One region of the Mesorhizobium sp. B3-1-7 genome, then DNA from elsewhere that is predicted to be linked to it. Evidence: riboswitches for the same ligand, from Rfam matches in the RefSeq annotation. Region 1 holds a riboswitch; the other holds the start of a gene.
What was found. A riboswitch is a leader RNA that binds a small molecule or an ion and turns the genes downstream of it on or off. The one in region 1 is predicted to bind S-adenosylmethionine.
Positions count from the first base shown of each region.

Region 2: linked by a shared signal. The riboswitch ahead of FJ417_RS01125 (O-succinylhomoserine sulfhydrylase) and the one ahead of FJ417_RS15330 (homoserine O-acetyltransferase) in region 1 are both predicted to bind S-adenosylmethionine.

Region 1 covers NZ_VFTL01000016.1:107,194-112,315, forward strand. The annotation lists gene FJ417_RS15320 (phytanoyl-CoA dioxygenase family protein) at 1-652, opposite strand, end outside; gene FJ417_RS15325 (AraC family transcriptional regulator) at 841-1,695, shown strand; SAM riboswitch at 1,867-1,944, shown strand; gene FJ417_RS15330 (homoserine O-acetyltransferase) at 2,041-3,210, shown strand; gene metW (methionine biosynthesis protein MetW) at 3,290-3,904, shown strand; gene FJ417_RS15340 (Stf0 family sulfotransferase) at 3,853-4,656, shown strand; gene FJ417_RS15345 (glycosyltransferase family A protein) at 4,755-5,122, shown strand, end outside.
Region 2 covers NZ_VFTL01000001.1:240,404-245,525, reverse strand. The annotation lists gene FJ417_RS01130 (ceramide glucosyltransferase) at 1-572, shown strand, start outside; gene FJ417_RS01125 (O-succinylhomoserine sulfhydrylase) at 710-1,900, opposite strand; SAM riboswitch at 1,957-2,034, opposite strand; gene FJ417_RS01120 (2'-deoxycytidine 5'-triphosphate deaminase) at 2,112-3,206, shown strand; gene araD1 (AraD1 family protein) at 3,241-4,236, opposite strand; gene mmsB (multiple monosaccharide ABC transporter permease) at 4,438-5,122, opposite strand, start outside.

The DNA of each region.
Region 1 (5,122 bases):
AGCAGATATAGCCCCAGCGATACGTGTCCGAGCGGTTCGCGTCCGAACGGTGCAGCAGGTTGCCGTCGAAGACCAGGGCGTCGCCCGCCTCCATCTCGACATAGATGTGCTCGAAGCGCTTCAGGGCAGCTTCCAGGTGCTCATGCTCGACATTGGTCTGCTCGTTCTCGCGGATATGATTGAGGCGGCCGAGCTTGTGCGTGCCCTTGAGCACCTGAAGGCAGCCGTTTTCGCGGGTCGCCTTGTCGAGCGCGACGTAGATGCTCATCATTTCCGGTGCCAGGCAGCCGTAATTGTACCAGTAGCCGAAGTCCTGGTGCCATTCCCATGCGCCGCCTTCGTTGGGCTGCTTCATCGTCATCTTGTGGCTGTAGAGGTAGATCGGCTTGCCGACGGCGTCCTCGGCCAGATCGACCATGCGCTCGTCGCGGGCCAGCAGGCCGTATTTGTCGTCTTCGGCCTTGGTCCACATCTTCAGCAGCGTGGTCTTGCCCTCCTTGTCGCCCTTGGACATCACGCCGCCCTTGCTCTGCTCCTCCGCGAGCTGCTTGCGGGCGTGGTCGCGAAAGTTGGCGACTTCACCGGCGCCCAGCAGGCCACGGCGAATGATGTAGCCGTCGCGAGCGTAAAGCTCGGCTTCATGTCTGGTCATCGCGAGCATCGGTATTCTCCCTGGAACCCCAAAGCGTCCCGCGATGCGGCACGGGCGCCCCTGAACCTTTTTGAAGGCCTGGTCCCGATCCGTTTCCGGCCGGAAATCCCAGGCTCTTGAGGAGAATTTAGCCCCTCCGCCGAGGAACAAAATGGACAAAGGGAACGTATTTTTTGTATAAAACGCGCATGCACAAAAGAACGTCCGTAATTGAGAGTTTCCACTATGTGCCAGCCCCGGCCTGGACCCGCGCCGCGTTCAGCGTGCTGCGCGCCGGAAAAGTCGCCGCCGGGCCGGATTACCGGATAGAACGCGCCATCTATCCCGGACAGGACATCATCTACTGTCTTGCCGGCGCCGGCTTTGTCGAAACGCTTGGGCAAAGGATAGACGTCGGGGCTGGTCAATTGGTCTGGATGGCGAACGAGGCTCCGCACGTCCATTCCGCCGATCCCCGGGATCCTTGGACGGTGCTTTGGTTCAGGCTGGACGGCCCGGAGCCCGCCATCCTGCGGCGCAAGCTGTTCGGAGAGGGCACGCCGCGCGCCAGCTTCGCCGAGGGAACAACTCCAGTCCCGTGGTTCGAGCGCCTGTTTGCCGCGTTGCGCCGCCGCGACGCCAGCCTCGATCTGCGCCTTTCGCAACTGGTTGCCGAATTCCTGCTCCTGATCGATCGCGCGTTGGCGGGGCCGGATAGCGACGACCTGCCGAAACCGCTCGCTTCCGGTATCGAAGCGATGCGCGGGGCGCTCGGTTTCGCATGGACCGCGTCGGCCCTGTCGGCCGTCACCGGGCTCGGGCCGTCGCAGACCCGGCGGATGTTTCAGCGCTATCTTCGCACCAGCCCGCATCAGTGGCTGATGCGCGAGCGCTTGATGCACGCGCAGTCGCTGCTGGTGCAGGACGACCAGCCGATCGCCGAGATTGCCGAGACATGCGGCTTTTGCGACGTCTATCATTTCGGCCGCGAATTCAGGCGATCCGTTGGCATTTCGCCTTCGGCCTGGCGGCGCAGCGAACTAGGTGTTGCGTCGAAGCGCTGAACAGATTCCGCGAAGGCGTCACACGGCTTTCCGGCAAGAAACTGCGACAAGACAAGCAGGCCATGTGTTGGCTTGGCAGGAAATGGCCTGCTTGGGTGCGGTGAACCGGCTGGAGCGCCGCGAGGAGGCTACCCGTTGACGAAGCGCGGCGCTGGTCCTAGAAGAACTGCCAGACTTCTCCGTGGTGATTTGGCCGGTCGGCTTGCAGCCACGTTAAACAACTCGCTAAAGGGCCGTTTGCAACCTGTAACCGGCTTTGCGACGGCAATGCCGGTTTTTTGTTGTCCGCTGCCGGCCGGACACCGCATCGGGACGAGACCGATGCGGGACAGGATGAGGATGGACATGGCCGCTCAACGCGCTGCAAGGACCAAGGACGAGGCCGACCATCCGTCGAGCCCGGTGCTGCAGTTCGGCCCCAACAAGCCGCTGAAGCTCGACGCCGGCACGCTGCTGTCGCCTTTCCAGATCGCCTACCAGACCTATGGCACGCTCAACGCCGCGCGCTCCAACGCCATCCTCGTCTGCCACGCGCTGACGGGCGACCAGCACGTGGCCAATACCAATCCGGTGACCGGCAAGCCCGGCTGGTGGGAAGTGCTGATCGGCCCAGGCAAGATCATCGACACCAACCGCTTCTTCGTCATCTGCGCAAACGTCATCGGCGGCTGTCTCGGCTCGACCGGCCCCGCCTCGACCAATCCGGCGACAGGCAAGCCTTATGGGCTCGACCTGCCGATCATCACCATCCGCGACATGGTGCGCGCGCAGGCGATGCTGGTCGATCATTTCGGCATCGAAAAGCTGTTCTGCGTGCTTGGCGGCTCGATGGGCGGCATGCAGGTGCTGGAATGGGCGGCGAGCCATTCGGAGCGTGTGTTCTGCGCCCTGCCGATCGCCAGCGGCGCCCGCCATTCCTCGCAGAACATCGCCTTCCATGAAGTCGGCCGACAGGCCGTCATGGCCGATCCGGAATGGCATGGCGGCAAATATCTCGATTTCGGCAAGCGGCCGGAAAAGGGGCTCGCCGTCGCGCGCATGGCCGCTCACATCACCTACCTTTCGGAAGCAGCGCTCCACCGCAAGTTCGGCCGCAATCTGCAGGACCGCGAGGCGCTCACCTTCGGCTTCGACGCCGATTTCCAGATCGAAAGCTATCTGCGCCATCAGGGCATGACCTTCGTCGACCGCTTCGACGCCAATTCCTACCTCTATCTGACCCGCGCGATGGACTATTTCGACCTTGCCGCCGATCACGGCGGGCGCCTCGCCGACGCCTTCGCCGGCACCAAGACGCGCTTTTGTCTGGTCTCCTTCACCAGCGACTGGCTGTTCCCGACCGAGGAGAGCCGGTCGATCGTGCATGCCTTGAACGCGGCGGGCGCTTCCGTCTCCTTCGTCGAGATCGAGACCGATCGCGGCCACGACGCCTTCCTGCTCGACGAGCCGGAGCTGTTCGCGGCCATCAACGGCTTCATCGCATCGGCCGCCCGCGCCAGGGGGCTCGGCGCATGACCCCGAACCGAAGGTCAGCGAACGCAGAAAGTTGCAGACTTTTCGGAGCGGGATCATGCGCCATGCAGGAGGCAAGCCCATGAGCGTCAATCGCGCCCAGCGTGTCGACCTCGAGGTCGTCACCGATCTCATTCCGGCCAATTCGCGCGTCCTCGATGTCGGCTCGGGCGACGGCGTGCTTCTGGAACTCCTGCAGGAGACCAAGCAGGTCGACGGCCGCGGGCTGGAACTGTCGCAGCGCGGCGTCAATGAATGCGTGGCGCGCGGGCTATCGGTTATCCAGGGTGACGCCGACACGGATCTGAAATTCTACGCCGACAAGGGCTTCGACTTCGTCGTGCTGTCGCAGACGCTGCAGGCGACGCGTAATCCGAAGGTCGTGCTCGACGAGCTGCTTCGGATCGGCAACCGCGCCATCGTCTCCTTCCCCAATTTCGGCCACTGGCGCGTGCGCTTTTCGCTGCTGATCAAGGGCAGGATGCCGGTCACCAAGGACCTGCCCTACTCCTGGTACGACACGCCCAACATCCACTTCTGCACCATCCGCGACTTCGTCAACCTGTGCGAGGAACTCGGCGCGACGGTCGAGAAAGCAACCGCGCTCGACGCCAACGGCCAGAAGATCGGCCTGTCGATGCCCTGGTGGTTCTGGAACTTCTTCGGCCAGCAGGCGGTGTTTTTGTTGAGGCGCTGACGGGAATGCGTTTCTTTCGTCGGTCACCGGCAGTGGTGGAAATCCCACCAAACATTTTGTCCGAGCTACGGGCGGGAATTCTCGTCTGCACGTCACCACGCAGCGGCAGCAATCATCTCGCGGGTCTGATGGCTTCCGCCGGGCTGGGCCATCCGCTGGAGTGGTTTGGCGGGCGACGCCTGCTGGAGTTGCCGGGTTACCCACGAGATCCCCGCGCCCAGCTTCTGCGTGCACTGACGGAGGGGCGGTCCTCTACCGGGATCTACGCAATCAAGATCTTTGCGAGTCAGTTCACCCAACTTGCCAAGAAGGTGAACCTGCCAGCCAGCCTCCCCAACTTAAGCTATGTGCGGTTAACGCGTGACGATCTGCTCGGGCAGGCGATCTCATGGGCACGTGCGCGTCAAACCCGCGAATTCCGATCCACCGAGATCAGTCACGTACCGCCACGCTACAATGGCCAGGCAATCGCGGAGTCTCTGGAAAAGATTTTGATGGAGAATCTGGCGTGGGACGGCTGGTTCGCGAAGAATGGCCTGCCCTTCCTATCCCTGACCTACGAGGAAATTGAGCACGATCCTGCAGGAAGCCTGACGAAAGTCGCGCAGCTGGCGGATGTGGAGCCCAACTGGGAGACCAACCCTCGGTCGGGTCTCGAAATCCAGCGCGATGCACTCAATGAAGAATGGCGAAAGCGTTTCCTGTCCGAATATGCCGACCCTTCCAGCTTCCAATACCGAATGATGAAATAGTCCATTTAACAAATGCGTAGTGCAGAACTGCATCTCGATCGTTTGACAGCATGCTGGTAGGGCGATAGCCACTAGTTTGATTAACCGGTTGTGTCGCGATGGCGGAACGTCCCACCTATTCTATCGTCATAGAGATGGAGAATGCCAAATCCATCGACTGGGACGAGATCGGCCTTGGGCTGAAAGCCTTGGCGCGTGAGATCGCCGAGGTTTCCGCTAGCGGATTTGCGAGACCGAAGGTCATTGTATCGCATGGCGGCCTCGAGACTGACGCAGTCTCACTGCGAAGCAGCATCAGAGCGGAAGCGCCACAACTGGCGCAGGTTGCCGATCTGGCCTTCGCGGCGTGTCCTGGCGGCAGATACTACGACCTCAAGAACAACGGCATTCCTTCGAGCGAAGGAAGCATCCTTGTTTTCCTGGATTCCGATACAGTTCCGGAACGGAACTGGCTCTCAACTCTACT
Region 2 (5,122 bases), on a different contig from region 1:
GCGAGGCGCTTGGGCTCGGCTTCGCCCAAGGCAAGAGCATGCTGTGGAACAAGCCGATGCTCGATGCCAATGGCGGTATCCAGGCTTTGGCCGCCGAGATCGCCGAGGACGCGGCCGCCACCAAGCTGGTCAACAGCCTGGGCCTGCGCGTCAATCTCGTCGCTTCGCCCTTCGAGCAGCCGCTCGGCCAGCGCCGGCTCGCCGAGATATGGTCGCGCCAGGCGCGCTGGGCGCGGCTGCGCCGCGTCACCTTCCCGCTGTTCTTCGCGCCGGAGATCCTGACCGGCGCCGCGGTGCCGCTGCTGCTGGCGCTGATTGCGGCGGCAGGCGCCGGCGTCAGCCTGCCCACGACGGCCTTGGGCGTGCTGGCGATCGCCTACCTGCCGGAATGCCTGCTGGCCTTTGCGAAGGGCTGGTACCTGTCGCCGCGCAGCGTCACCGCGATGCTCACGCGCGATGCCCTGCTGCCCGCCATCTGGGCGCGCGCCTGGTTCGGCGGCGCCGTCGAATGGCGCGGCAATGCCATGACCATCCGCACCAAGACGATGACCGAACTGGAAGAGCTTGCCTAATGCACGTCGCGCAAAAGTGTGCAGCGGTTTTGCGATAACGACATGCATGAAAACAAAGCCTTAAAGCGCGTCGCCTGAATCCGCTTCAGCGCGACGCGCTTTAAGGTCCTGTGTAGTGACGGTCGCCGCTGCAGGTCTTATTTGGCCGCCTTCAGCGCCTGCTCGATGTCGTCCAGCAGGTCGTCGGCGTCCTCCAGGCCGACGGAGAGCCTGAGCGTGCCCGGCCCGATGCCGAGCTCGGCCCGCGCGTCGTCGCTCAGATTCTTGTGCGTGGTCGTCGCCGGATGGGTGATCAGGCTCTTGGCGTCGCCGAGATTGTTCGAGATCAGCACGATGTCGAGCGCGTTCTGAAAGGCGAAGGCCGCCTGCTTGCCGCCCTTGACGTCGAGGCAGATCAGCGTCGAGCCACCCGACATCTGCTTCTTGACGACATCCGCCTGCGGATGATCGGCCCGGCCCGGATAGATGACGCGGGCTATCTCCGATCGGCCGGCGAGGAAATCCGCGATCTTGCCGGCGCTCTCGGTCTGCTGGCGCACGCGCAGCGGCAGCGTCTCCAGGCCTTTCAACAGCGTCCAGGCGTTGAACGGCGACAGGCTGGGACCGGTGTGGCGGAAGTAGTCGTGCAGGTTTTCGTCGATCCATTTCTTGTCGGACAGGATGACGCCGCCGAGGCAGCGGCCCTGGCCGTCTATGTGCTTGGTCGCCGAATAGACGACGATATGGGCGCCGAGCTGCAGCGGCTTCTGCTGCAGCGGCGTGGCGAAGACATTGTCGACGATCACGCGCGCGCCGATGGAATTGGCGAGCTTGGCAACCGCGGCGATGTCGACCACTTCCAGCGTCGGATTGGTCGGGCTTTCGAGGAAAAACAGCTTGGTGTTCGGCCTTATCGCCTTTTCCCAATTGGCGATGTCGGTGCCGTCGACCAGCGTCGCCTGGATGCCGTAGCGCGGCGCCAGCGTCTCGACCACCCAGCGACAGGAGCCGAACAGGGCGCGCGCCGCAACGATATGGTCGCCGGCCTTGGCGCTGCACAGCAACGCGGCTGAGACGGCCGCCATGCCGGAAGCGGTGGCGCGGGCATCCTCGGCGCCTTCGAGCGCGCACATGCGCTTTTCGAACATGTCAACCGTCGGGTTGGCGTAGCGCGAATAGATGAAACCGGGCTCCTCGCCCTTAAAGCGGGCTTCCGCGGCTTGCGCCGTCTCGTAGACATAGCCCTGGGTGAGGTACATCGCCTCGGATGTCTCGCCGAAGCCGGAACGCAGCGTTCCGCCATGCACGAGTGCCGTCTGAGGTTTCCAGTTGCGCTTCTTGGTGCTCATAGCCCTGCTTCCAGACACAAAAAAACCGGCCGCGAAGTCGCAACCGGTCCATATAGCCTTGCGGCTCGACGGTCCTTTAGCGACTTGTTTAACGTGGCTGCAAGCCGACCGGCCAAATCACCACGGGATAACGACGCTTTAAACCCGCGCCGCGCTTGCGTCAATTGCCGGCTTCATTAAGAGGTTTGTACCAGCAGAGCGGAGTAAGACTTTGCGGCAGACAGGCATTCTTCCCGACCAGGATATTTCCGCGCTGTTCCAGTCCGGTGCGCTGAAGTCGCCGCGCGCGCTGGACACCAACCAGATCCAGCCGGCCAGCCTTGACCTGAGGCTCGGCGACACGGCCTTCCGCGTGCGAGCCTCCTTCCTGCCCGGCCCCGATCATCGGGTCGCCGACAAGCTCGAGCGGCTGAAGTTGCATGAATTCAGCCTCGCCGAGGGCGCGGTGCTGGAGACAGGTTGCGTCTACATCGTGCCGCTGCTCGAAAGCCTGGCGCTGCCCTCGAATGTGTCCGCTTCCGCCAATCCCAAGAGCTCGACCGGGCGCCTCGACATCTTCACCCGGGTGATGACCGATCGCGGCCACGAGTTCGACAAGATCGCCGCCGGCTATCACGGGCCGCTCTATCTCGAAGTCAGCCCGCGCACCTTCCCGATCGTCGTGCGGGCCGGCTCGCGGCTGTCGCAGATCCGTTTCCGCACCGGCAACGCGGTGCTTTCGGAGAGCGAGCTGCGCGACCTTCACCGCGCCGAGATGCTGGTCGCTACCGAGCCGCCCAATATTTCAGGCGGCGGCATCGCGCTCTCCATCGATCTCGACGGCGACAAGGACGGCCTTGTCGGCTACCGCGGCAAGCACCACACCGGCCTGGTCGATGTCGACAAGCGCGCCGCGCAGGATGTCGTCGATTTCTGGGAGCCGATTTACAAGAGCGGCGCCGGCGAACTCGTGCTCGACCCCGACGAATTCTACATCCTGGTCTCGCGCGAAGCGGTGCACGTGCCGCCGCTCTACGCCGCCGAGATGACGCCTTTCGATCCGCTGGTCGGCGAGTTCCGCGTCCACTATGCCGGCTTCTTCGACCCGGGCTTCGGCCACTCCGCCGCCGGCGGCAGCGGCAGCCGCGCCGTGCTCGAAGTGCGCAGCCACGAGGTGCCGTTCATCCTCGACCACGGCCAGATCGTCGGCCGTCTCGTCTACGAGCACATGCTGCAGCGCCCGCAGGCACTTTACGGCACCGATCTCGGCTCGAACTACCAGGCGCAGGGCTTGAAGCTGTCAAAGCATTTTCGCGCCGCGCGCTGAACTGCTGATCTCCCCCTTGGGGGAGATCACGCTCTCACAACGCCTTCACCGCCACCTTGACCGGCTTTTCGATCTCAAGCGGGTTGCGCAGCGGCAGGCCGAAATCCTGCGCTTCGATCTCGAACGTATCGCCGGCCTCGGTCCTGATGCCATCGGCGAAGGAGAGCGTCGCCGTGCCGAACATATGCACATGCACGTCGCCCGGCTGACGGAACGCCGAATATTTGAAATGATGGTGCTCGAGATTGGCGATGGTGTGCGACATGTTCGCTTCGCCGGACAGGAATGGCTTTTCCCACAAAAGCTTGCCGTCGCGCCAGATGCGCGATCCGCCGCGGATGTCGGCCGGCAGGTCGCCGATCAGGATCTCCGGACCGAACGAAGCGTTGCGCAGCTTGGAGTGGGCGAGGAATAGATAGTTCACCCGCTCCGTCACGTGGTCGGAGAATTCGTTCGACAGCGTGAAGCCGACGCGGAACGGCGCGCCGTCATCGCCGATGATATAGATGCCGGCGATCTCCGGCTCCTCGCCGCCGTCCTGCGCAAAGGCCGGCGACATCAGGGGCGCGCCGGGGGCCACCGCCATCGTGCCGTTGCCTTTGTAGAACCATTCCGGCTGCACGCCGACCTGTCCCTTGGCGGGCTTGCCGCCTTCCAGCCCCATGCGGAACATCTTCATGGAATCGGTGAGCTCCTCCTCGCCGCCCTCGCTGAGCTTCTTGTGCATGGAATCGCGCGTCGCCGCGGAGCCGAGATGCGTCAGGCCGGTGCCGGTGAGATGCAGATGCGCGGGATCGGGGTGGTTGATCGGCGACACCAGCCTGTCCCTCTTGTAGGCGGCATCGAGATCGACCGTCTCGCCATAGCCCTTGCGCTCGATCAGCGCTTCGAGCCCGGTGCCGGTGCGCGCGGCCTCCATCGCCAGCGAATAGACGCTGCGCGCGCCGTTGATGATCCTTGTCTTGCCGCCGCCGTTGCGGGCGACGACGCGGATCGTCTCGGCGTCGTCGAGGATCTGGGAGATCAGCATGTTGAAATCCTCTCTCATTTTGCCGGCCGCCCGCGGGCAAGCCTTGACTGGCGCGGCGCGGAGCAATCCCCGCCACGGTTGAAACGCTTCGTCCGGATTGCGTTCGCGAGCCTGGGTCCTTGCTGGACTCTCGGCGCCGACGGGTTGCCGGCAGCTTCGCGATCTGAAACCCGTATGCCTCCTTAAATCCGCTTCCGGCCTTCAGGCCTTGTTCTTGTTGTAGACGTCGAAGATCACGGCGCCGAGCAGCACCAGGCCCTTGACCACCTGTTGCCAGTCGACATTGACGCCCATGATCGACATGCCGTTGTTCATCACGCCCATGATGAAGCCGCCGACCACGGCGCCGATCACCTGTCCGACGCCGCCCATCGCCGAGGCGCCGCCGATGAAGACGGCCGCGATGACGTCGAGCTCGCTGCCGAGACCCGCTGCCGGCACGGCCTGGCCGAGGCGCGCCGCGATGATCAGGCCGCCCAGCGCCGAAAGCACGCCCATGTTGATGAAGACCAGCAGCGTCAGCCTCTCGGTGTTGATGCCCGAAAGCTGCGCGGCCTTGGCGTTGCCGCCCATGGCGTAGATGCGGCGGCCGATGGTCATGCGCTTGGTGACGAAGACGAACAGCGAGATCAGCACGCCCATCACCAGGAGCACGACCGGCAGGCCCCTGTAGCTCGCGAACTGGAAGACCAGGAACAGCGCCAGCGCGCTGCCGACCAGCGTCTTGACGACGAACAGCGGGAAAGGCTCCGCCTCATAGCCATGCCGCTCGCGCTTGCGCCGCGTCCTGAAGCCGAAATAGGCGTAGGCGAGCACCGCGACCAGACCCAGCACGATCGTCGTCATGTGCAGCGTCAAGCCGCTGCCGACGATGGTCTTGCCGGCG